Regions from separate parts of the Micrococcus sp. Mcc89 genome, predicted to be linked through region 1. Evidence: riboswitches for the same ligand, from Rfam matches in the RefSeq annotation. Region 1 holds a riboswitch; the other holds the start of a gene.
What was found. Region 1 has a riboswitch for thiamine pyrophosphate ahead of NR072_RS04460 (FAD-dependent oxidoreductase). Riboswitches for the same ligand answer to the same signal wherever they lie in the genome.
Positions count from the first base shown of each region.

Region 2: linked by a shared signal. The riboswitch ahead of NR072_RS00845 (thiamine ABC transporter substrate binding subunit) and the one ahead of NR072_RS04460 (FAD-dependent oxidoreductase) in region 1 are both predicted to bind thiamine pyrophosphate.

Region 1 is NZ_JALJRI010000030.1:98,818-110,362, forward strand. It holds gene thiD (bifunctional hydroxymethylpyrimidine kinase/phosphomethylpyrimidine kinase) at 1-683, shown strand, start outside; tRNA gene NR072_RS04450 (tRNA-Arg) at 880-952, opposite strand; gene thiE (thiamine phosphate synthase) at 1,039-1,782, opposite strand; TPP riboswitch at 1,804-1,934, shown strand; gene NR072_RS04460 (FAD-dependent oxidoreductase) at 1,928-3,097, shown strand; gene thiS (sulfur carrier protein ThiS) at 3,094-3,336, shown strand; gene NR072_RS04470 (thiazole synthase) at 3,340-4,158, shown strand; gene moeB (molybdopterin-synthase adenylyltransferase MoeB) at 4,155-5,336, shown strand; gene argS (arginine--tRNA ligase) at 5,451-7,121, shown strand; gene lysA (diaminopimelate decarboxylase) at 7,130-8,602, shown strand; gene NR072_RS04490 (homoserine dehydrogenase) at 8,773-10,095, shown strand; gene thrC (threonine synthase) at 10,099-11,211, shown strand; gene thrB (homoserine kinase) at 11,215-11,545, shown strand, end outside.
Region 2 is NZ_JALJRI010000009.1:9,245-20,789, forward strand. It holds gene NR072_RS00820 (sodium:alanine symporter family protein) at 1-586, opposite strand, end outside; gene NR072_RS00825 (RNase H family protein) at 647-2,002, opposite strand; gene NR072_RS00830 (TetR family transcriptional regulator) at 2,215-2,721, opposite strand; gene NR072_RS00835 (ABC transporter ATP-binding protein) at 2,718-3,419, opposite strand; gene NR072_RS00840 (iron ABC transporter permease) at 3,419-5,149, opposite strand; gene NR072_RS00845 (thiamine ABC transporter substrate binding subunit) at 5,149-6,213, opposite strand; TPP riboswitch at 6,284-6,389, opposite strand; gene NR072_RS00850 (AI-2E family transporter) at 6,436-7,722, shown strand; gene NR072_RS00855 (agmatine deiminase family protein) at 7,688-8,737, opposite strand; gene NR072_RS00860 (bifunctional proline dehydrogenase/L-glutamate gamma-semialdehyde dehydrogenase) at 8,869-11,545, shown strand, end outside.

The sequences.
Region 1 (11,545 bases):
CGGTGGACGTGGTGCGCGCCCAGCTCGACTCGGTCGCCGCCGACATCGCCGTGGACGTCGTGAAGATCGGCATGCTCGGCACGGTGGAGCTCATGCGGGCCGTCGCCGGCTGGCTCGAGGAGACCCGGCCCGCCGTCGTCGTGCTGGACCCGGTCATGGTGGCCTCGAGCGGGGACGCCCTCACCGCGGTGGGCGACGACGACGGGCGCGCCGCGTGGGCCCGGCTGCTGCGGGTGGCGCACCTGGTGACACCCAACCTGCCCGAGCTGGCCCGGCTGACCGGGCGGGACGCGACGGACTGGGACGCCGCCCTCGACGCGGCGCGGGGCCTGGCCGCCGAGCACGGGGTGACGGTGCTGCTCAAGGGCGGGCACCTGGACGAGACCGAGGCGCCCGAGGCCGCAGCGGCGGAGGTGCCGGACGCCGTCGTGCGCGTGGGCGGGGCCGTGCACGAGGTGCGCGGCCCGCGCGTGACGACCCGCGCCTCGCACGGCACCGGCTGCACCCTCTCCTCGGCCCTGGCCACGCTGGCCGGGGCGGGCCTGAGCTGGGAGGACGCACTCGAGCGGGCCAAGCCGTGGCTGGCCGACGCGATGCGGGCGGGGGAGGCGCTCGCGGTCGGGGACGCCTCGCGGCCGACGTGGCACGGGCCCGTCGACCACGGTCATGCGCAGCGGGGCTGAGGGCGGGACCTCCGGGCTTCGACACGTTCGAGGCGGGAAATCCGGCGAATACGCACCTCGGGACGTCCCATGAGGTCGATTTCCCGCCTCGAATGCCGGTGACCCGGACCTCCCGCTCCGCTCGAGCGTCCGGGTCCGCAGAACCCAGAAGAGCCGGACCACCGTGTCGCCACGGGGGTCCGGCTCTGTTCGCTCGTGCCCCCGGCAGGATTCGAACCTGCGGCCTTCTGCTCCGGAGGCAGACGCTCTATCCCCTGAGCTACGGAGGCGGGGGTCGCGACGCGTCGAGCGCGTTGCGGACTCGTCGACTCTACACCATCAGGACGGCCCGTCCGTGACCTCCCCGCGGGGCGCGTCAGCCGGGCAGGCCCGCGCGCAGGGTCCGGGCCGCGGCCTCGGGGTCCTCGGCCTGCGTCACGGCGCGGACCACCACGATCCGTTCCGCCCCGGCCGCGCGGACCTCGGGCAGCCGGTCCGCGTCGACGCCGCCGATGGCGAACCACGGCCGCGCCCCCGCCGGGTCCTCCGCGTCCAGGCGTGCGGCGAGGGTCGGCAGTTCCAGTCCGACGGCGGCCCGGCCCGGCTTCGTGGGCGTCGCCCACACCGGCCCCGTGCAGAAGTAGTCCAGGCCGTCCTCCGCGCGGGCGCCGCGCACCTGCGCCTCGGTGTGGCACGAGCGGCCGAGCACCACGTCCGGGCCCAGCAGGGCGCGGCACTGCGCGGTGGTCAGGTCGGTCTGGCCCGTGTGGAACACGTCCACCCCGGCCAGGGCGGCGACGTCGGCGCGGTCGTTGGCGGCCGAGAGCGCCCCGTGCTCCCGGGCCAGCGGGACGAGCGTGGCGAACGCGGCCAGCTCGACCGCCACGTCCACGGCCTTGTCCCGCACCTGGATCACGTCTACTCCGCCGCGGAACGCCGCCGCGCAGAAGTCGGCGAACGCGGCCGTGTCGAGCGTGCCGTCCGGGCGCAGGAACCGCTGCAGGTCGGTGCAGACGTACAGCCGGGAGGCGGCGAGGCGGGCGCGGCGGCGCGCGCCGGGGCCGGTGCCGCCGTCGTCGCGGCCGGCCGCGGTCATCAGGAGCGGATCGGGGGAGTGCATGCGCCCACTGTGGCAGACTGGCCGCTGTTCCATGGGAGCCCGGGCCGCACACGCCGGGCTGAGAGGGCCGCAGGGGCGCACCGCGCCGGCGCGGCCGACCATCACCACTCGATGCGGGTCATGCCGCCGTGAGGAGGACCGGTCCGTGCACGTGGCCGTCGTCGGGGCCGGGATCATCGGCCTCACCGCCGCCGTGCGTCTGCGTGCCGCAGGCCACGCCGTCACCCTGATCGCCCCCGAGCTGGACGCCGCCGGGCGCCCGCACGCCGTGGCCGGGGCCACCCACGCCGCGGCGGGGATGCTCGCGCCGCTCGCCGAGACCCAGTTCAGCCAGGACGACCTCGCCCCGCTGCTGCAGGCCGGCTGGGAGGCCTACCCGGCCCTCGTGGACCTGCTCGCCGCCTTCACCGATGTGGAGACGGGCTTCCTCGCACAGGGCGCCTGGATCGTGGCCGCGGACCCCTCGGACGCCCGCGCCTGGGACCACGTGCTCGAGCACGCCTCGATCCTCGGTCGCCGGGTCGAGCCCGTCTCCGTCCGCGCGCTGCGCCGCGCCGAGCCCGCCCTGGCCCCGGGCCTGGCCGCCGGCTTCGACGCCCCGGACGACCATCAGGTGGACCCGCGACGGCTCGCCGCCGCCTGCGTCGCCGCCCTGCGCGCCGAGACCGGACCCGACGGCGGCCCGCTCCCGGTCGGCGCCGGACCCGCCGCCCGGTTCGTGGCCGGACGCGTCACCGCCGCCGGCCCGGAGGGCGAGGGGGTGCGCCTCACGCTGGCCGACGGGGGCGTCCTCACCGCCGACGGCGCGGTCCTCGCCGCGGGCCTGGGCCACCGCGGGATCGGCGGCGCGGCCACCGCCGTCGAGGTCCCGCTGCGCCCCGTCCACGGCGACGTGCTGCGTCTGCGGGTGCGCCCCGAGCAGCTGCTGCCGGGGGAGTCGCACCTGATCACCCGCACCGTCCGCGGCCTCGTCCACGGGCGCCAGGTCTACCTCGTGCCCCGCGCGGACGGCACCCTCGTGGTCGGCGCCTCGGCCCGCGAGGACGGCCTGGCCGGCACCTCCGCCGGGGCCGTGCTGGACCTGCTCGCCGACGCCGCCGCGATCCTGCCCGCCGTCCGCGAGTGCGAGCTGGTCGAGATCACCACCGCCGCCCGCCCCGGCACCCCCGACGACGCCCCGCGCGTGCTCGCCGTGCCCGAGGCTCCGGGCGCCGTCGTCGCCACCGGCTTCCACCGTCACGGGATCCTGCTCGCCCCCTGGGCGGCCGGGCGGATCCTCGAGCTGCTGCACGCCCGCCTGAAGGAGATCGCATGAGCACCCTCCCCCTGACCCTCAACGGAGAGCCCGCCGAGCTGGCCGTGGCCACCGTCCGCGACGTCGTCGCGCACGTCACCGGGCGCGCGATCGGCGAGGACGGCGCCGCCGCGGACGGGCGGCGGCTCGGCGTGGCCGTGGCGGTCGGCGGCGAGGTCGTGCCCCGGTCGGCCTGGGCCACCCGGGAGCTGGCCGCCGGGGACGAGGTCGACGTCGTCACCGCGGTGCAGGGGGGCTGAGCGATGGCCGAGCACCGCACCCCGCCCGCCGCCCCCGCGATCCCGCCGCTGCGGATCGGCGGCTACGACCTGGCCTCCCGGCTCATCATGGGCACGGGCGGCATCACCGACCTGACCGCCCTCGAGGGCGCCCTCGTCGCCTCCGGCACCACGCTCACCACCGTGGCGCTGCGCCGCTGGTCCGCGGACACCCGTGACGGCCTGGTCGCGCTGCTGGACCGCCTCGGCATCGACGTGCTGCCCAACACCGCCGGCTGCTACACCGCCCGGGACGCCGTGCTCACCGCCCGGCTCGGCCGGGAGGCGCTCGAGACCGACCTCGTGAAGGTCGAGGTCATCGCCGATGAGCGCACCCTGCTGCCCGACGTCGTCGAGACCCTCGAGGCCACCGAGCGGCTCGCCGCCGACGGCTTCACCGTCCTGGCCTACACCTCGGACGACCCCGCCATGGCGCTGCGCCTCGAGCAGGCCGGCGCCGCCGCCGTCATGCCGCTGGGCTCGCCGATCGGCTCGGGGCTGGGCATCCTCAACCGCGCACACCTGGAGCTGATCGTCTCCCGCGCCTCCGTGCCGATCGTGCTCGACGCCGGCGTGGGCACCGCCTCGGACGTCGCCCTGGCGATGGAGGCCGGCTGCGACGCCGTGCTCGCCGCCTCGGCGATCACGCGCGCCGCCGAGCCCGCCCGCATGGCCCACGCGTGCCGGCTCGCGCTCGAGGCGGGCTTCCACGCCCGCCGTGCCGGGCGCATCCCGCGCCGCGAGCACGCCCTGGCCTCCTCGCCGATGGCCGGGCGGGTCACGGCCGAGGAGGACGAGCGGTGACCGCCGCCCGCGAGCCCCGCGACCTCACCGCGCTGTCCGACACCCAGCTGGAGCGCTTCGCCCGCCACCTGAGCCTGGACGGCTTCGGCCCCGAGGCCCAGCTGGCGCTGCTGCGCTCCCGCGTCCTCGTGGTCGGCGCCGGCGGCCTCGGGGCGCCCGTGCTGACCTACCTCGCCGCCGCGGGCGTGGGGGAGGTCCACGTGATCGACGACGACATGGTGGACCGCTCCAACCTGCACCGCCAGGTGATCCACGCCGAGGCGGACCTCGGCCGCCCCAAGACCGCCTCCGCCGCCGCGACGATGCGCGGCCTGCACCCCGAGGTGCGCGTGGTCGAGCACCGCGAACGCCTGACCGCGGCCAACGCGCTCGAACGGGTCGGCGCCGTGGACCTCGTGCTCGACGGCACGGACAACTACGCGACCCGCTACCTCGTGGCCGACGCGTGCGAGATCGCGGGCGTGCCCGTGGTGTGGGGCGCGATCCTGCGGTTCGCGGGGCAGGTGAGCGTGTTCGCCCCGGGCGGGCCGCTGTACCGGGACGTGTTCCCGGAGCGGCCCGAACCCGGCGAGGCGCCCTCGTGCGCGCAGGCCGGAGTGCTCGGGGTGCTGCCCGGGATCATCGGCTCCCTCATGGCGGCCGAGGCGATCAAGCTGCTCTCCGGGGTGGGTGAGCCCCTGGTCGGGCGGCTGCTCTCCGTGGACGCCCTGACGATGCGCTTCCGTGAGCTGCGGCTCGTGCCCGACCCCGAGCGGACCCCCGTGACGGACCTGTCCGCCCACGCGGACCAGGCCCCCCGCCCGGACGACGCCGGCGCCCCCGGCTCGGCGGAGGCGTGCGGCGCCGCGGGCGGGGAGATCGCCCCCGCCGCGCTGGCCGCCCTGCTCGCCGACCCCGCCCGGGCCGCGTCCCTCACCCTGCTCGACGTCCGCGAGGACTGGGAGCGCCGCCTGCGCCGGGTCGAGGCCCCCGCGACGGTGGCCGATCGGCACGTCCCGCTCGAGGCCGTCCTCGCGGAGCCGGCGGCCCTCGCGCCCGGGCAGGACCGCGTCCTGGTGGTCTACTGCGCCGCCGGAGCCCGCTCGGCCCGGGCGCGGGACGCCGTCGTCGGGGCCGACCCGAGCGCCGGCGGGCGCGTCCTGTCCCTCGCCGGCGGCCTCGCCGCCTGGCCCGCCTGACCCCCATCCCGACGAACCCTGCGAGATGGCCCCCACCGCGGGCCGGAGGGGGCCATCTCGCAGGGTTCGTTCGCACGCGCACGGGCGCGGCGGCCCTTCCGTAGACTTGCGCGGGTGAAGCCCGAAGACCTCTCCGCCCTGCTGTCCGCTGTCCTCACCGACGCCGTCGATGCCGGTGACCTCCCCGCCGCGCTGCGGGAGGAGATCACCCCCGCGCGCGTGAAGGTGGAGCGACCCCGCAGCCGCGAGCACGGCGACTGGGCCACCAACGTCGCCCTCCAGCTGGGCAAGAAGGCCGGGATGGCCCCGCGCGACCTCGCCGGGCTCGTGGCCGAGCGCCTGACCGGGAAGCCGGGCATCGCCGCCGTCGACGTCGCCGGCCCCGGCTTCCTCAACGTCACCCTGGACGCGGCCTCGGCCGGTGCCCTGGCCCGCGAGATCGTCGAGGCCGGCCCGGAGTACGGCCGCAACGACGCCCTGGCCGGGCACACCGTGAACATGGAGTTCGTCTCCGCCAACCCCACCGGCCCGCTGCACATCGGCCACACCCGCTGGGCCGCGCTGGGCGACGCGATCGCCCGCCTGCTGCGCGCCTCGGGCGCGGACGTCACCGCCGAGTACTACGTCAACGACGCCGGCAACCAGATGAACGTGTTCGCCGACTCGGTCCTCGCCCGCCTGCACGGCCGCGACGTCCCCGCGGGCGGCTACCCGGGCGCGTACGTGCAGGAGCTGGCCGACGCCGTCGCCCTCGAGCACCCGGACGTGCGTGAGCTGACGGACGAGGCCGCCCGCCCGGTGGTCCGCGAGGCCGCGTACCGGCTCCAGATGCAGGACATCAAGGACACGCTCGCCGCCTTCGACGTGCACTTCGACGTGTTCACCTCGGAGCAGACGCTCCACGACTCCGGCGCGATCGACCAGGCCGTGCAGCGGCTGCGCGAGCAGGGCCACATCGAGGACCGCGAGGGCGCCGTGTGGCTCAAGACCACCGACTTCGGCGACGACAAGGACCGCGTGCTCATCCGCGCCAACGGCGAGCCCACCTACTTCGCCGCCGACGCCGCCTACTACCTCCACAAGCGCGACCGCGGCTTCGAGGAGAAGGTGTACCTGCTCGGCGCCGACCACCACGGCTACGTGAACCGCCTCAAGGCGATCGCCGCCGCCGCCGGCGACGACCCCGCGACGAACATCGAGATCCTCATCGGCCAGCTCATCTCGGTCAACGGCGCGAAGCTCTCCAAGCGCGCCGGCAACATCATCGAGCTCAAGGACCTCGTGGAGTGGCTCGGCCGCGACGCCCTGCGCTACGACCTGGCCCGCTACCCCGCGGACTCGCCCCTGACGATCGACCCCGAGCTGCTGCGCTCCGCCACGAACGACAACCCCGTCTACTACGTGCAGTACGCCCACGCCCGCGCCTCGGGCGCGGCGCGCACCGCGCAGGCCCACGGCGTGGACCGCTCCGAGTTCGACGCCGCCCTGCTCACCCACGCCACCGAGTCGGAGCTGCTGGCCCAGCTGGCGGAGTTCCCGGCCGTCGTCGGCGCGGCGGCGCGCCTGCGCGAGCCCCACCGCGTGGCCCGACACCTCGAGGTGATCGCCGGGGCCTACCACTCGTGGTACGCAGCCTGCCGCATCGTGCCCCTGCCCACCGACGACGGGACGCCGCGTCCCGTCGAGACCCTCAACCGCACCCGCCTGTGGCTCAACGACGCCACCGCCCAGGTGCTGGCCAACGGCCTCGGCCTGCTCGGCGTGACCGCCCCGGAGAAGATGTGAGCGCCCGGATGACGACGCCGCAGCCCGCCCCCGCCTCCCCGCTCGCCCCCGCCTGGCTCCCCGCGCCGGGGGACCCGGACGCGCTCGTGCCCGGCCTGTGGGCCGCCGGCGTGGACCGCGCCGCCGACGGCGAGCTCACCGTCCAGGGCCTGCGCGCGAGCGCGCTCGCCGCGGAGTTCGGCACGCCGCTGCTCGTGGTGGACGAGGACGACTTCCGCGCCCGCGCCCGCGCGTTCCGCGAGGGCTTCGACACCGCGTTCGCCGACCTGTGCGGGGGAGCGGACGTCTACTACGCCGGCAAGTCCATGCTCACCCTCTCCACCGCCCGCTGGGCGGCCGAGGAGGGCCTGCGCGTGGACACCGCCTCCGGCGGCGAGCTGGCGATCGCGCTGGCCGCCGGCGTCGACCCGGCCCACATCGGCCTGCACGGCAACAACAAGTCGGACGCCGAGCTGCGCACCGCCCTCGAGGCGGGCGTGGGCCGGATCATCGTGGACTCGCTCGACGAGCTCACCCACCTGGCCGCGCTCGCGGCCGAGGCCGGCCGCCGCGCCCCCGTGATGCTCCGGCTGACCCCGGGCGTGCACGCGCACACCCACGACTTCATCGCCACCGCGCACGAGGACCAGAAGTTCGGGCTCTCCCTGGCCCCGGCGTCCACCGACCGGGACGGCAACGTGGCCGGCCGCTCGCCGGCCGCCGTCGCCGTGGCCGCGGCCCTGGCGGCCGAGTCGATCGACCTGCTGGGCGTGCACTGCCACATCGGGTCCCAGATCTTCGAGGCCGAGGGCTTCGGGCTGGCGGCCGGACGCGTGCTCGAGTTCCTCGCCGAGATCAAGGCCGAGCACGGGGTGGAGCTGGCCGAGCTCGACCTCGGCGGCGGCCACGGCATCGCCTACACGGCCGTGGACGAGCCGCGCCCGGCCGCGGAGATCGCCGACGCCCTCGCCGACGACGTCCAGAAGACCGTCGAGCGCCTCGGCCTGAGGTGCCCGCGGGTCTCGCTCGAGCCGGGGCGGGCCATCTCGGGCCCCGCGGGGCTGACCCTCTACACGGTCGGGGTGACCAAGACCGTGGACGCGGACGCCCCCGACGGCGGCACCGCGGCCCGCCGCTACGTCGCCGTGGACGGCGGCATGTCCGACAACCCGCGTCCCGTGCTCTACGACGCCGACTACACCGCCGTCTCCGCGCGCCGCACCTCGGAGGCCGAGCCGGCGCTCTCCCGTGTGGTGGGCAAGCACTGTGAGTCCGGCGACATCCTGGTCCGCGACGTGTACCTGCCGGCCGACCTGGGCCGCGGCGACCTGCTGGCCGTGCCGGCCACGGGCGCGTACACGCACGTGATGTCCTCGAACTACAACGCGCTGGCCCGCCCGGCCGTCGTCGCGGTCTCCGGCGGGCAGGCGCGGGTGATCATCCGCCGCGAGACGCAGGAGGACCTGTTCGCCCGCGAGGCCGATCCGCGCCTCGCCCGCTGAGGACGCGGGCGAGGCGCACCCGGCCGTCGGCCTCGGGCCCGGGTGGGTCCGTCCCGCTCTGCGGACACCGAGTGTCGCGCGGTGGGACGGGCCGGGGCGCCGCGCTAGATTCGAGGCCAGCCGGGCCGCGCGGTCGCGCGGGCCCGACCCACCCTGGATCACGGAGGACCATGCCCCAGCACACCGACGCCCCCACCGCACTCAAGGTCGCCCTGCTGGGCGGCGGGACCGTGGGGTCCCAGACCGCCCGGATCCTCACCGAGGACGCCGACATCCTGCGGGACCGCGTGGGCGCCGACCTCGAGCTCACGGGCATCGCGGTGCGGGACACGGGCGCGACGCGCGACTGGCAGGCGGACCCGGCGCTCTACACGACCGACGCCGAGGCGCTCGTGGACGGCGCGGACGTCGTCATCGAGCTGATGGGCGGCATCGAGCCGGCCCGCACCCTGATCCTGCGCGCCCTGGCCGCCGGCACGTCCGTGGTGACCGGCAACAAGGCACTGCTGGCCCAGCACGGCGAGGAGCTGTACGCCGCGGCCGCCGCCACCGGCGCGCAGCTCAGCTTCGAGGCCGCCGTCGCCGGCGCCATCCCGATCCTGCGCCCGCTGCGCGACTCCCTGGGCGGCGACCGCGTCACCCGCGTGATGGGCATCGCCAACGGCACCACCAACTTCATCCTCGACCGGATGGACTCCGAGGGGGCGGACTTCGACGACGCCCTCGCCGAGGCCCAGCGGCTCGGCTACGCCGAGGCCGACCCGACCGCCGACGTCGAGGGCCACGACGCCGCCGCGAAGGCCGCGATCCTGGCGACCATCGCGTTCGGGGCGCCGTACACACTGGACCAGGTGGCCGTCGCGGGCATCACCGCGATCACGGCCGAGGACAACGCCGCCGCCGCGGAGGCGGGCTACGTCATCAAGCTGCTGGCGATCGCCGAGCGCGGCCGCGCCGCCGACGGCGCCGAGGGCGCGGTCCTGCGCGTGCACCCCACCCTGCTGCCGCGGGAGCACCCGCTGGCCTCCGTGCGCGGGGCGTTCAACGCCGTCTTCGTGGAGGCCGACAACGCCGGCGAGCTCATGTTCTACGGTCCCGGCGCCGGCGGCGCCCCCACCGCCTCCGCGGTGATGGGCGACGTCGTCTCGATCGCCCAGCGCATCGTGCGCGGCGGCCCGGCGCGCCTGCGCACCCCCGTCACCGCCCTGCCCGCCCTGGACCCGGCCGAGGCCCACACCTCCTTCATGGTCGTGCTGCGCGCGGCGGACCAGCCCGGTGTGCTGCGCCGCGTCGCCGGGGTGTTCGAGGAGCACGGCGTCTCCATCGAGACGTTGCGTCAGGTCCCATCTGAGCGCGAGGACGCCCCCGGCGCGTCCCTGCGGCTGATCACCCACCGTGCGCGGCAGCGCGACCTCGACGCCACCGTCGGGGCGCTCGCCGCCCTGGACGTCGTCCACGAGGTGGCGTCCGTCCTCCGAGTCGAAGGGAACTGACCCATGGCCCACCAGTGGCGCGGCGTCGTCCGCGAGTACGCCGACCGCCTGCCCGTCACCGAGGACACGCGCGTGATCACCCTCGGCGAGGGCGGCACCCCGCTCATCCACGCCCCCCACCTCTCCGAGCTGGTGCAGGGCACCGTGCACGTGAAGTTCGAGGGCATGAACCCGACCGGCTCCTTCAAGGACCGCGGCATGACCATGGCGATCACCGCCGCCGTCGCTGACGGCGCGAAGGCCGTCGTCTGCGCGTCCACCGGCAACACGTCCGCCTCGGCGGCGGCCTACGCCGCGCAGGCCGGGATCACGTGCGCCGTGCTCGTGCCCGAGGGGAAGATCTCGATGGGCAAGATGTCCCAGGCCGTGGCCCACGGCGCGGAGATCCTCCAGGTGCAGGGCAACTTCGACGACTGCCTCGAGGTGGCCCGCAAGCTGGCCGAGAACTACCCCGTGTTCCTCGTGAACTCCGTCAACCCGGCCCGCATCGAGGGGCAGAAGACCGGCGCGTTCGAGGTCGTGGACACCCTCGGCGACGCCCCGGACTACCACCTGCTGCCCGTGGGCAACGCGGGCAACATCACCGCGTACTGGAAGGGCTACCGCGAGTACGCCGCCCCCTACGTGAACCCGCACGAGGGCGCCTCGGACGCCGAGCTGCCCGCGGTGGCCACGAAGACCCCCGTGATGTGGGGCTTCCAGGCCGCGGGCGCCGCCCCGATCGTCCAGGGCCACCCCGTGACCGACCCGGACACGATCGCCACCGCCATCCGGATCGGCAACCCGGCCTCGTGGGAGCAGGCCGAGGCCGCCCGCGACGAGTCCGGCGGGATGATCGACTCCGTCACGGACGAGGAGATCCTCGAGGCCCATCGCTGGCTCTCCGCGAAGGAGGGCGTGTTCGTCGAGCCCGCCTCCGCCGCCGGCGTCGCCGGGCTGCTCAAGCACCACGCCGCCGGGAACGTGCCGGCCGGCAAGAGCTGGGTCATCACCGTCACCGGCCACGGCCTCAAGGACCCGCAGTGGGCCCTGCGCGGCGCCGACGGCGCCGACGTGACCCCGCGCTCGGTGCCGTTCGACGTGGTCACCGTCGCCCAGGCCCTCGGCCTGAGCTGAGCCATGGCCGCACCGCAGCCGCTGGCGCCCGGGACCGCCGCGTCCGTCTCCGTCCCCGCCACCTCCGCCAACCTCGGCCCCGGCTTCGACTCGATGGGCCTGGCCCTGGAGCTGCGCGACGAGGTGACGCTCACGGTCGTGGCGGGCCCCGACGTCGCGGAGGTCGAGGGGGAGGGCGCGGCCACCCTGCCGCGGGACGGCGCGCACCTGATCCTGCGCCTGGCGCACGAGCACCTGCGGGACCGCGGGTTCACCGCGCCGGGGCTGCACCTGCGCGCCGTGAACCGGATCCCGCACGCCCGCGGACTCGGCTCGTCCGCGGCCGCCGTCGTCG
Region 2 (11,545 bases), on a different contig from region 1:
CGGTGAGGGCGGCCAGGCCCAGGCCCACGATCCACGCGGTGGTGGAGGACGCGCCCCAGTTGGCCTGCACGGACTCGGAGATCGAGTTGGACTGCACGGCGTTGAACACGAAGCCGTAGGTCACGGTGATGGCGACGGCGAACACGGCCGCCAGCCACTTCGCGCCCAGACCGTCGCGGATGTAGTACGCGGGCCCGCCGAAGTAGCCGTCCGCGCCCTTCTGCTTGTACAGCTGGGCCAGCGTGGACTCGACGAACGCGGTGGCGCCGCCGATGATCGCCAGCAGCCACATCCAGAACACGGCGCCCGGGCCGCCGATCACGATCGCGATCGCCACGCCGGCCACGTTGCCGGTGCCCACGCGCGAGGCCGCCGAGATGGTGAAGGCGCGGAACGGGCTCACGCCGTCGTTCTCGAATCCGGTCTGGGACTTGGCCGTCACCGACCGGAGCATCTCCGGGAGCATGCGCACCTGCACGCCCACGGTCCGGATGGTGAACCACACCCCCGCCACGAAGAGCAGCGCCATCACGACGTACCAGTACTTGTCGTTGAAGGCGGTGACGGCCGCTGTGATCTGTTCCACTGTCGCTTCCACAGCCCCACCCTAGAGGCTGGGGCGGAGGACGCGGAATCGGGGCCGGGGTCAGCCGGCGGCGGCGTCGTCCTCGACGCGGAGCTGGATCAGCTGCCCCATCCGCTCGGGCAGGTCCCCCTCGGGGGTGCCGACGCTGGCGTGGCGGGCGGCGGCCCGGGCGAGGTCGTCGGCCAGTTCGTTGCCGTGCACGCCCACGTGGCCCTTGACCCACGTGGTGTCCACCTGGACGTCCGCGGCCTGCGCCAGGTCGACGGCGGCCAGCAGGCGCCGCAGGGTGCGGCGGATGCGCTCGCCCCGGGCGCCGCCGAGGGTGAGCCGCTCGCGGCGGGCGGCGTTGAGCAGGGCCAGCGCGGCGCGCGAGTCCGAGTGGATGGTGACCCGGCCGCCGGGGGTGCCCGCCCACGCGCAGATCACGTGCCCCAGCACGAGCGCCTCGAGTTCCACCTCGAGCGGCATCGTGGCCCCGGCCACGGCCTGCACGGCCCACATGCTCGGCCCGGCGACGGCGGCCGCCCCGCCGATGCGGGAGCCGCGCAGCACGGAGCCGTCCACGTACACGTCCGTCACGTCCGCCTCGTCCGCGAACGTGAGGCTGTGGGTCACCCCGGGCAGGTTGCGGCGCAGGAAGCGGTCCGTGCGGCGGCGGGAGAGGAAGACGCCGGAGGAGCGGCGCAGCGCGTCCTCCTCCTCCTGGGCGGCCTCGATGGCCTCGAGCGGGATCCGGGCCGCGCCCGTCTGGGCGACCGTCTCCGGGTCCACGTCCGGCAGCAGGTAGCTGGAGCGCTGCGTGCCCACGGGGGACTCGTCGAGCCGGTAGGAGACCACGCGCGTGTCCACGGGGGCGAGGACCTCGAGCAGGGAGAGCAGCTCGGCGTCCCGGTCCGAGCCCAGCCGCACGATCACCGGGCGCTCCGGCGGCAGGTCGACGGTGACGGTGGACCAGAAGGCGCTCAGATGCGCCGTGCCGACCATCCCGGTGTAGACGTGGCCGCGGACGTCGTCGCCGAGCTCGCGCAGCTCGAGCTCGCGGGCCACGTAGACGATGCCCCCCGTCGTCGGGTGCAGGTCCAGGCGGAGGGCGGGGCCGTGGTCCACGCCGGGCAGCATGGCCAGCGGGCTGGCCACCACGCGGACGCCGTCCCGGCGGATCCGGGTGCGCGGCGGGGAGGGGCGGGGGACGACGGGGCCGGTGCGCGTGAGGTCGACGCCGTTCCGGTCCCGCGGGGTGCCCCGGGGCCGGCGGGCCCGGACCACGCGCAGCGGGCGGTGCTGCTCCTCCGCCTTGGCGCCCGGGCCACGGAAGTCCCAGCCCACGTCGACGAGCGCCGCGGGGTGTGCGGCCTCGACGTCGTGATGCAGCGTCCGGTCCACGACCGTCCGCGGGTGGTTGATCCGTGCTCCCATGGTTTCGCCGGCTGTGTCGAAGGGGACCGCGCCGGAACTGTGAGCCGGGTCCGGCGGGCCATGCTGGTCCTGCGGCGGTCGGGCGGGATCGCCGTGGACGAAGGGGACGACCCGTCCCGACCTGTTCTGCTCTGGGCGACCTTACCGAGCGCACCTGTGAGGAGGCAGGTCTCCTCTCCTCGGCCTCCCGCGCGGCGGCGTCGGACGAGGGGTCAGAGCGGGTCCGTGCGGTGCCGCTGCACGTCCGGGCCGGTCGGCACGCCGAGCGCCTGCGCCTGCGCGCGCTGCTGCCGCAGGGACACGGTGCCCAGCAGCAGCGCCAGGGCCCGCTCCCCGTCCTCCGGGGTGTCCGCCGCCTCGGTGAGCAGACGGTGCAGGCCGAGGCCGCCCAGCCCGAGCGCGAGGGCGGAGAGCACCACGTCCGCCCCGTCCCGGTGCCGCAGCAGGGCGGCCTCCGCGACCTCGGCGCGGCCCGCCAGGTCCGTGACGCGGCGAGCCCGCACGGTCTCCTCCGCCTCGGCGACGATCCGGTCCGCCACCCGCGCCAGCAGCGACTGCTTGTCCGGCACGTGCCAGTACAGCGCGGAGGCCTGCACGCCCAGCACCCCGGCCACGCGCCGCATGGACAGGTCGCCCATGCCGAAGTCCTGCAGGATCCCGACGGCGGCGTCCACCACGTCCTGGGCGGTCAGCCGGGGGCGGGGTGCGGGCGGGGTCATGCCTGAGAGGCTACCGCCGGGCCGTCCTCCTCCGCCGCGATGCGTCCCCCCGCGCCGAGGCGCACGGTGCGGTCGGCCATCACGGCGGCCTCCGCGAGGTCGTGGGTGACGACGACGCCGGTCGTCCCCGCCGCCCGCAGCACCGCCCGGATGTCCTCGGCCAGGCGCCGGCGCAGGTCCGCGTCGAGCGCGGACAGCGGCTCGTCCAGCAGGAGCACCCGCGGGGCAGGGGCCAGCGACCGGGCGAGCGCCACGCGCTGGGCCTGCCCGCCGGAGAGTCGCTGCACGGGCCGGTCCGTGAGCTCGGTCAGGCCCACCAGGTCCAGCAGCTCGGCCACGCGCGCCCGCCGCCGGGCCCGGTCCCAGCCGGCGGACTCGAGGCCGTACGCCACGTTCCGGCCCACGGTCCGGTGCGGGAACAGCTGCCCGTCCTGGAACACCATCCCCACGCCCCGGCGGTGCGTCGGCACCGCGGCCACGTCCCGTCCGTCGAGCTCCACCGTGCCCGCCACGACGTCCTCGAGCCCGGCGATCCCGCGCAGGATGGTGGACTTGCCCGAGCCGGAGGCGCCCACGAGCGCCACGATCTCCCCGGCGGCCACGTCCAGGTCCGTCCCCCGCACGGGGGTGGAGCCGTCCGGGTAGCGGATCGCCACGTCCCGCAGCCGGAGGGAGGCCCCCGTCGTCGTCGGCGTCATCACAGACCTCCCGCCCCGGCCGGGCCCCGGGGGCGCAGCCGCTCGCACACCAGCATGATCCCGGCGCTCAGCACGGCCAGCACCGTGGCCGCCGCGAGCGCCATCCCGTAGTTGTCCGCGCCCGGCCGGCCCAGCAGCCGGGCGATCAGCACCGGCAGGGTGGGCGCGGACGGGCTCGCCAGGAAGCTCGTGGCCCCGAACTCACCCAGGGACACCGCGAACGCGAAGCCCGCGGCCACGCCCACGCCGCGGGCGAGGAACGGGCCGTCCACCGTGGCCAGCACCCGCCACGGGCCCGCCCCGAGGGTGCGTGCGGCCTCCCGCAGCCGCGGGTCCACCGCCGCGAGCACGGGCACGAGCGCCCGCACCGCGAGCGGCAGCGCCACCACCGCCTGGGCCAGCGGCACGAGCACGCCCGAGGCCGCCAGCTCCGGGAACGCGGCCCGCAGGGACACGACGAAGCCGAAGCCCACGGTCACCGCGGACACCCCGAGCGGCAGGAGCAGGGCGCCGTCGAGGGCCCGCTGGGCCGCCAGCGCCGCGCGTGAACGGAAGGGCCGGGTCAGCAGCAGGGCCAGCGGCACGGCCACCACGAGCGTCACGAGCGTGGCGTCCACGGCCACCCGCAGGGACTGTTCGAGCGCCTGGGCCGGCGTCGACCCGCCCACGAACCCGCTGCCCGCGCTCGTGGACAGCAGCCGATAGTTGCCCAGCCCCCAGCCATGGCGGGTGTGGAAGGAGCGCACCACGAGCGTCAGGATCGGGGCCACCACGAGCGCCACCACCGCGAGCATCACGGCCACCGGGACCGCGTCCGCGCGCGTGAGCCGGGCCGGCGGCGTCTCCCGCAGGCGCAGCGCCCGCTGGGTGCGCGCCGCCGTCACGCCGGAGACCACGACGGCGGCCAGCACCACCGCGAACTGCAGCACGGAGAACACCGCCGCGGTCCGCAGGTCCAGGTAGACGGAGGTCTGCACCCAGATCTCCGACTCGAGCGTGCCGTAGCCGGGCCGGCCGAGCGTCTGGACGATGCCGAACGCGGACGCGCAGAACAGGAACACCAGGGCCGCGCTCGCGGCGATCGCCGGGGCGAGCTGGGGCAGCGTCACGGTGCGGAACGCCCGCCACGGCGAGGCGCCCAGGGTGCGGGCGGCCTCGGTCTGGCGGGGGTCCAGCGCGTTCCACAGCGCGCCCACCTGGCGCACCACCACGGACACGTTGAAGAAGACCATGGCCAGCACGACGGCGGTGGTCGTCTGGTCCAGCCCGGTGAAGCCCAGCGGTCCGCCGGGGGCGAGCAGGGCGCGGAACGCGACGCCGACCACCACCGTGGGCAGGACGAACGGCACGAGCACGAGGGCGCGGAGCACGGCCCGCCCCGGGACGCGACGCCGGTGCAGCACGAACGCGGTCGGCAGGCCGAGCGCCACCGAGACCACCGTGCCGGCGGCGGCCATCCCGAGCGTCTGGCCGAGGATGCGCCACGTGCGTTCGCGGGCGAGGGTCTCCCCGAAGGCGGTGAGGTCCACGGCGCCGGTGAACGCGTCGGCGTCGCCGCCGATCCCGCGCCAGAGCATGGCCGCCACGGGCCACGCGAAGAAGACGAGCAGGAAGGCGACCGGCAGGACGGCGGCCACCAGCCACCACGGGCTGAGCCCGTCCCCCCGGCCGCGCGCCCGCCGGCGCGGCAGGTCCGTGCCGGGGGCCGCGACCTCGGTGAGCGCGGACATCAGCGCCGGGAGGCCTCGGCCAGGGCGGTCCACTCCTTCAGCAGGTCCTCGCGGCGCTCGTCGATGCGGGCGGGGTCCGGGGTGATGGCGTCCTCGACGAGCGGCGCGTTCTGCGCCCATTCCTCGGGCAGCTGCACCGACTCGTCGATCGGGTACATGTACATCGACTCGGGCAGGGCGGACTGGACCTCCTCGGTGAGCATGAAGTCCACGAACGCCTGCGCGCCCTCGGGGTTCTTCGCGCCCTCGAGCACGCCGGCGTACTCGACCTGCGGGGTGCAGGAGTCCTCGATCACCTCGGTCTCGGGGGCGAACGCGGGGGAGGAGGAGTAGGAGAGCACCACCGGGAACTGACCCTTGCCCTCGCCGCCGGAGAAGTCCGAGTTGTAGGCGTCGGACCAGCTGTCGGCGACCTTGCCGCCGTGCTCCATCAGGCCCTGCCACCAGTCCCGCCAGCCGTCGTCGCCGTACTTCTCCGTGGTGGCCGCGAGCAGCGCCAGGCCGGGGGAGGAGGCCACGGGGGAGGTGGCGACCGTCAGCTTCGCGTACTCGGGGTCGTCGAGCTGGTCGATCGAGGTGGGGGCCTCGACGTCGTGGGCGGTGAACCACGCCGGATCCGTGTTGAAGCACACCTGGCCCTGGTCCACCGGGGTCATGCGGTCCTCCACCATCCGGTCCTGCACGGAGGCGGGCAGGTCCTTCGGGGTGTAGGCGGCGACGACGCCCTCGCGGACGAGGCGGTGCGCCGAGTGGTCCTCCACGCCGTAGACGCCGTCCACGGTGGGCTCGTCCTTGGCCAGCAGGAGCTGGTTCACCACGCTGCCGGCGTCGCCGGGGGCCGTGGTCTTCAGGGTGTAGCCGGACTCCTGCTCGAACTTCTGGACGAGCTCCTGGGGCAGGTTGAACGAGTCGTGCGTCATGATCGTCACGGTCGTCGACTCGCCGCCGGCCCCGGAGGCGGACGACGACGCCCCGTCGCCGGACGAGCCGGACACCGAACAGCCGGTGAGGGCGAGGGCGGCCACCGAGAGGGCGGCGAGGGCGCGGTGCGGGGTGCGGGACATGGCGGTTCTCCTCTGTCTGGGACGGCAGAGGGGCCGGGACGAGGCCGCCACCGGAATCCCGGGACGACGTCGACCGGGAGACTCGACTTCCTTCGCCGGTGCGGACCGGAGCAGGTTCGAGGGTCTGCGGCGGACCGCACTCTCAGCGCCGCGCGGGCGCTCCCCTGTCGATGTGGACTGGTCCCGACCCTACCCCGTCCGGCCCGCGCATAGACTGCCCGCGTGAGCGCCGCACAGCCCGCGGGGGTGACCCCGCCGCCCGCCTCGTCCAGCCCCGCCTCCGACTGGGACATCCGCCGCCCCCACCGCATGTGGCCGCGCATGCTGGTGATCGTCCTGACGCTCGCGGGCCTGGTGCTGGTGGTGCAGTTCTTCCAGGGGATCGCCTCCATCGCGGCGCCCGTCTTCCTGGGGCTGAACCTCGTGATCGTGGCCTACCCCCTGCAGGCCTGGCTCATCCGCCGGGGCCTGCACCCCGTGCTCGGGGCCGCCACCACCGTCCTGCTGGTCGTCGCGGTGATGGCCGTGTTCGGGGGCATGATGGTGTGGTCCGGCCTCGAGCTGGTGGCGGAGCTGCCCAAGTACGCGGACCGCTTCCAGCAGATCGTCCTGGACGTCTCGCACTGGCTCAACGAGCGCGGCGTGACCCCGGACATGGTGTCCCAGCAGCTGGCCTCGATCGACATGAGCACCGTGACCGGGACGGCCGTCAGCGCCATCACGAAGATCGCCACGAACGTCTACGCGGTCTTCGGCCTGCTCGTCACCGTGATCATGGGCATGTTCTTCCTCGCGATGGACTCGATGGACGTCGAACGCCGCGTCCGCCTGCTCAGCACCGCCCGCCACGAGTTCGGCCACGCCCTGGTCGAGTTCGCCCAGGGCGTGCGCCGCTACTGGGTGGTCACCACGGTGTTCGGCCTGATCGTGGCGGTGCTGGACGTGATTGCCCTCATGCTGATCGGCGTGCCGCTCGCGCTCGTGTGGGGCGTGCTCAGCTTCCTCACCAACTACATCCCGAACATCGGCTTCATCATCGGCCTGCTGCCGCCGGCCGTCCTGGGCCTGGCGGCGGGCGGCTGGTCCGACTTCCTGTGGGTGGTGGTCAGCTACTCGGTGCTGAACTTCGTGCTGCAGTCCGTGATCCAGCCCAAGGTGGCCGGCGACGCGATCGGCGTGATCCCCACCGTCAGCTTCCTCTCCCTGCTCTTCTGGGCCTGGGTCCTCGGCCCGCTCGGCGCCATCCTCGCGCTGCCCTGCACGCTGCTGGCCAAGGCCGTGCTGATCGACGCCGACCCGAACGCCCGCTGGATCAACGCGCTCATCGCCTCGGACCTGAAGGGCATGGAGCGCCGTCAGTCCTCGCTCCTGGAACGGCTGCGCCCGGCGGCCTGGCGGTCCGACGCGCACGGGAAGGACGAGGACCGCGCCCCGGCGGACGGCGGGGACGACGACGGCCCCGCGGCGGACGAGGTCACGGGCGGGGCTGGAGCAGCACCAGGTCGTTGAGCGCGCCGGCCAGCCGCAGCAGCGGCGGGGCGGGGAACGACAGCTGGGGCAGCCCCGGGTGCAGTGCCGAGCACGCGGCGGCCGCGGCCTCCTCACCCGCGGCGTCCTCGAACGCCGGCCGCAGCACCGCCGCGCCCAGCGGCAGCGTGTCCAGGAGGGAGCGGGGGCCCCGCTCGGCCGGGTCGTACGCGGCGGGCTGCGCCGCCCCGGTCACCGTGCGCACGCGCAGGGGCCGGCCGGCGGCGTCGTCGGCGCCCTGCAGGAAGCGCAGCGCCGCCGCGGCGTAGGGGTGCTCGGGGTGGAACCGGTCGCCGCGCCAGTGCACGGCGGCCTCGCCGTCGCCCCGCAGCCGCACCCACGAGGCCAGGTGGCCGGGCCCGCCCCACGGCCCGGTGTCCGGCCGCGGTGCCGGCGGCAGCCACAGCACCCGGGTGATCCCCAGGAGGGCGGCGAACTCGGCGGCCACCTGGCCGGGGGTCCACGCGCCGTTGATCCGTCCGTCCAGCACGGGGTCCGCGGCCACCACGGCCGTCCCCTCGCCGTCGGTCACCCAGGCCCCGCGCGGGGCGCACAGCAGGGGGGTGAGCAGCGGCAGTCCCGCCGCCTCCGCCACGGCCGTCGCGGCCGCGCCGTCGAGGGGCCCGGTCCCGGTCAGGCCCGCGGCGCTGCGCCAGGCGACGGCGGCCAGGCCCTCGGGGCGGCGGATGAAGCTCGGCCCGGTGCGGCCCAGCAGCGGTGAGCCCACGGGCGCGCGCAGCAGGTCCACCTCCGGGGGCACCAGCCGCGCCGCCCCGGCGTCGCGCGGGTGGGCGAGCACGGTGACCGGCAGGACGGCGGCGAGCGTCTCGGCCAGGCCCACGACGGCGTCCCGCGTCTCCTCCAGCAGCGTCGGCACCGGGTGGCGGTGGGGCAGGACGAGCCAGGCCCGCTCGGGCGGGTCCTCGGGTCCGGGCACGGGCACGACGACGTCCCGGCGCTCCCGCGCGTCGGTGGGGGCGGGGTCGGCGGCGGCCATGGCGGACGGGCTCCTGGGAAGACGGCGGCGACGCGCGGGCGCGCGGCGAGGGGATGTCCATCGAGCATAGGCGTCTGACAGGAAGCCGCGGCGGTTTGACCTGTGACCCGGAACACGTGCAGAGTGCGGCCATGACCGCGATGTTCTCCGCCCAGGACCATGACGATCTCGACCGGGTCCTCGGCGCGACCGGCGGGATCCCCGACCCCGCCGACCTGCACGCCCTCGCCGACGATGCCGTCGCGCAGGTGCGGCGCTGGCTCGCCGAGTCCCGGGACCACGAGGCCGACTTCGCGGCCCGCCAGCTGGCGGGCGCCCTGAAGGAGCCGGGCGGCCTCGACTTCATCGTGCGCTTCGTGGACCACGTGGTCCGCCCCGAGGACCCCGCGATCGCCGCCCGGGCGCTGCGGGAGCTCGCCGGCCGCGCCCCCGGCTTCCTGCCCCCGGCCCTGCGCGCCGTCCTCGGCGTCGGCGGCCGCGCCGCCCCGCTCGTGCCGCGCATCGCCGTCCCCACGGCCCGCGGCGTGCTGCGGCACATGGTCTCCCACCTGATCGTCGACGCGCGGGACCGACAGCTCGGCAAGGCCATCGCGGCCCTGCGCGACGAGGGCACCCGGCTGAACATCAACCTGCTGGGCGAGGCGATCCTCGGCCAGGGCGAGGCGGATCGCCGGCTCGAGGGCATCGCCGCGCTGATCCGCCGCGACGACGTCGACTACGTGTCCGTGAAGGTCTCCGCCGCCACCGCCCCGCACGCGCCCTACGCGTTCGACGAGGCCGTCGCGGACATCACCGAGCGGCTCACCCCGCTGTTCGAGCTCGCCCGGGATCGGGACACCTTCATCAACCTGGATATGGAGGAGTACCGCGACCTCGACCTCACGCTCAACGTGTTCACCGCCCTGCTCGAGCAGCCGGGCCTGCGCGACTACGAGGCCGGCATCGTGCTGCAGGCCTACCTGCCGGACGCGCTCGCGGCCATGGTGCGCCTGCAGGAGTGGGCCGCGCGCCGCGTCGCCGCCGGCGGCGCCCCGGTCAAGGTGCGCGTGGTCAAGGGCGCCAACCTGCCCATGGAGCGGATGCAGGCCTCCCTGACGGGCTGGCCGCTGGCCACGGTGGGCTCGAAGCAGGAGGCGGACACCAACTACAAGCGCGTGCTCAACTACGCGCTCACCCCGGAGCATCTGGCCCACGTGCGCATCGGCGTGGCCGGGCACAACCTCTTCGACGTCGCCCTGGCCCACCGGCTGATCGAGCGCCGCGGGCTCGACCCGGCCGCGGTGGAGTTCGAGATGCTGCTCGGCATGGCCACCGGCCAGGCCGCCGCCGTCCGGGCCGACGTCGGCGCCCTGCTGCTCTACACGCCCGTGGTGCGGCCCGAGGAGTTCGACGTGGCGATCTCCTACCTCGTGCGCCGCCTCGAGGAGGGCGCCTCCCCGGAGAACTTCATGTCCGCCGTGTTCGACCTGGACGCGGACGCGGACCTGTTCGCCCGCGAGGAGGAGCGCTTCCGCGCCTCGCTGCGCCACCTGGACGCGGCCGTGCCCCGTCCGAACCGCCTCCAGGACCGGTCCCGCGGGGAGGACGGGCCGACCCCCGCCCCCGTGGACGGCTTCGCCAACACCCCGGACACGGACCCCGCGCTGCCCGGCAACCGGGAGTGGGCCCGCCGGATCCTCGCGGCCGTCCCGGGCTCGGACCTCGGGACGGACACCGTCCGCGCCCACCGCGCCACCACGGCCGACGACGCCCGCGCCGCCATCGCCGCCACCGCCCACCCCGGCGCCCGCTGGGGCGCGCTCACCGGCCACGAGCGCGCCGACGCGCTGGACGCCGTCGGACGGGCCCTGCACGCCGGCCGGGCCCGCCTGCTGGAGGTGGCCGCCGCCGAGACCGGCAAGACCCTGGACCAGGGCGACCCCGAGGTCTCCGAGGCCGTGGACTTCGCGCACTACTACGCGCGCCTGGCCCGCGGCCTGGACGCGGTGGAGGGCGCCCGCGCCGTGCCCGTCCGCCTGACCCTGGTGATCCCGCCGTGGAACTTCCCCGTGGCCATCCCGGTCGGGGGCGTCCTCGCCGCGCTCGGCGCCGGCTCGCCCGTGGTGTTCAAGCCGGCCCCGCAGTCCGAGCGGACGGGCGCGGTCGCGTGGGAGCTGATCGTGGCCGGGCTGCGGGACTCGGGCCTGTTCGACGACGGCGGCCCGCTCGCCGGGCACGACCCCGCGGACCTCGTGCGCCTGGTGACGCTGGCGGACGAGGACGAGGCGGAGGTCGGCGCGGCGCTCGTGACCGACCCGGCCGTCGAGCGGCTCATCCTCACCGGCAGCTGGGACACCGCACGGCTGTTCAAGGGGATGCGCCCCGACCTGCACCTGCTCGCCGAGACCTCCGGCAAGAACGCCGTGATCGTGACCCCGTCCGCGGATCTGGACCTGGCCACGAAGGACGTGGTCCAGTCCGCGTTCGGTCACGCCGGCCAGAAGTGCTCGGCGTCCTCCCTCGTGGTGCTCGTCGGCTCCGTGGGCACCTCCGAGCGCTTCCACCGGCAGCTGCTGGACGCGGCCTCGTCCCTGCACGTGGCGCACCCCGTGGACCCGCGCGCCGAGATGGGCCCCGTGATCGAGGCCCCCGGCGAGAAGCTGCGTCGCGGGCTCACCGAGCTCGGCCCGGGAGAGCGGTGGGCCCTGCGTCCGCGGCAGCTGGACCAGACGGGTCGCCTGTGGAGCCCGGGCATCCGCTCCGGCGTCCGCCCCGGCGCCGACGCCCACCTCACCGAGTACTTCGGCCCCGTGCTGGCCGTGATGACGG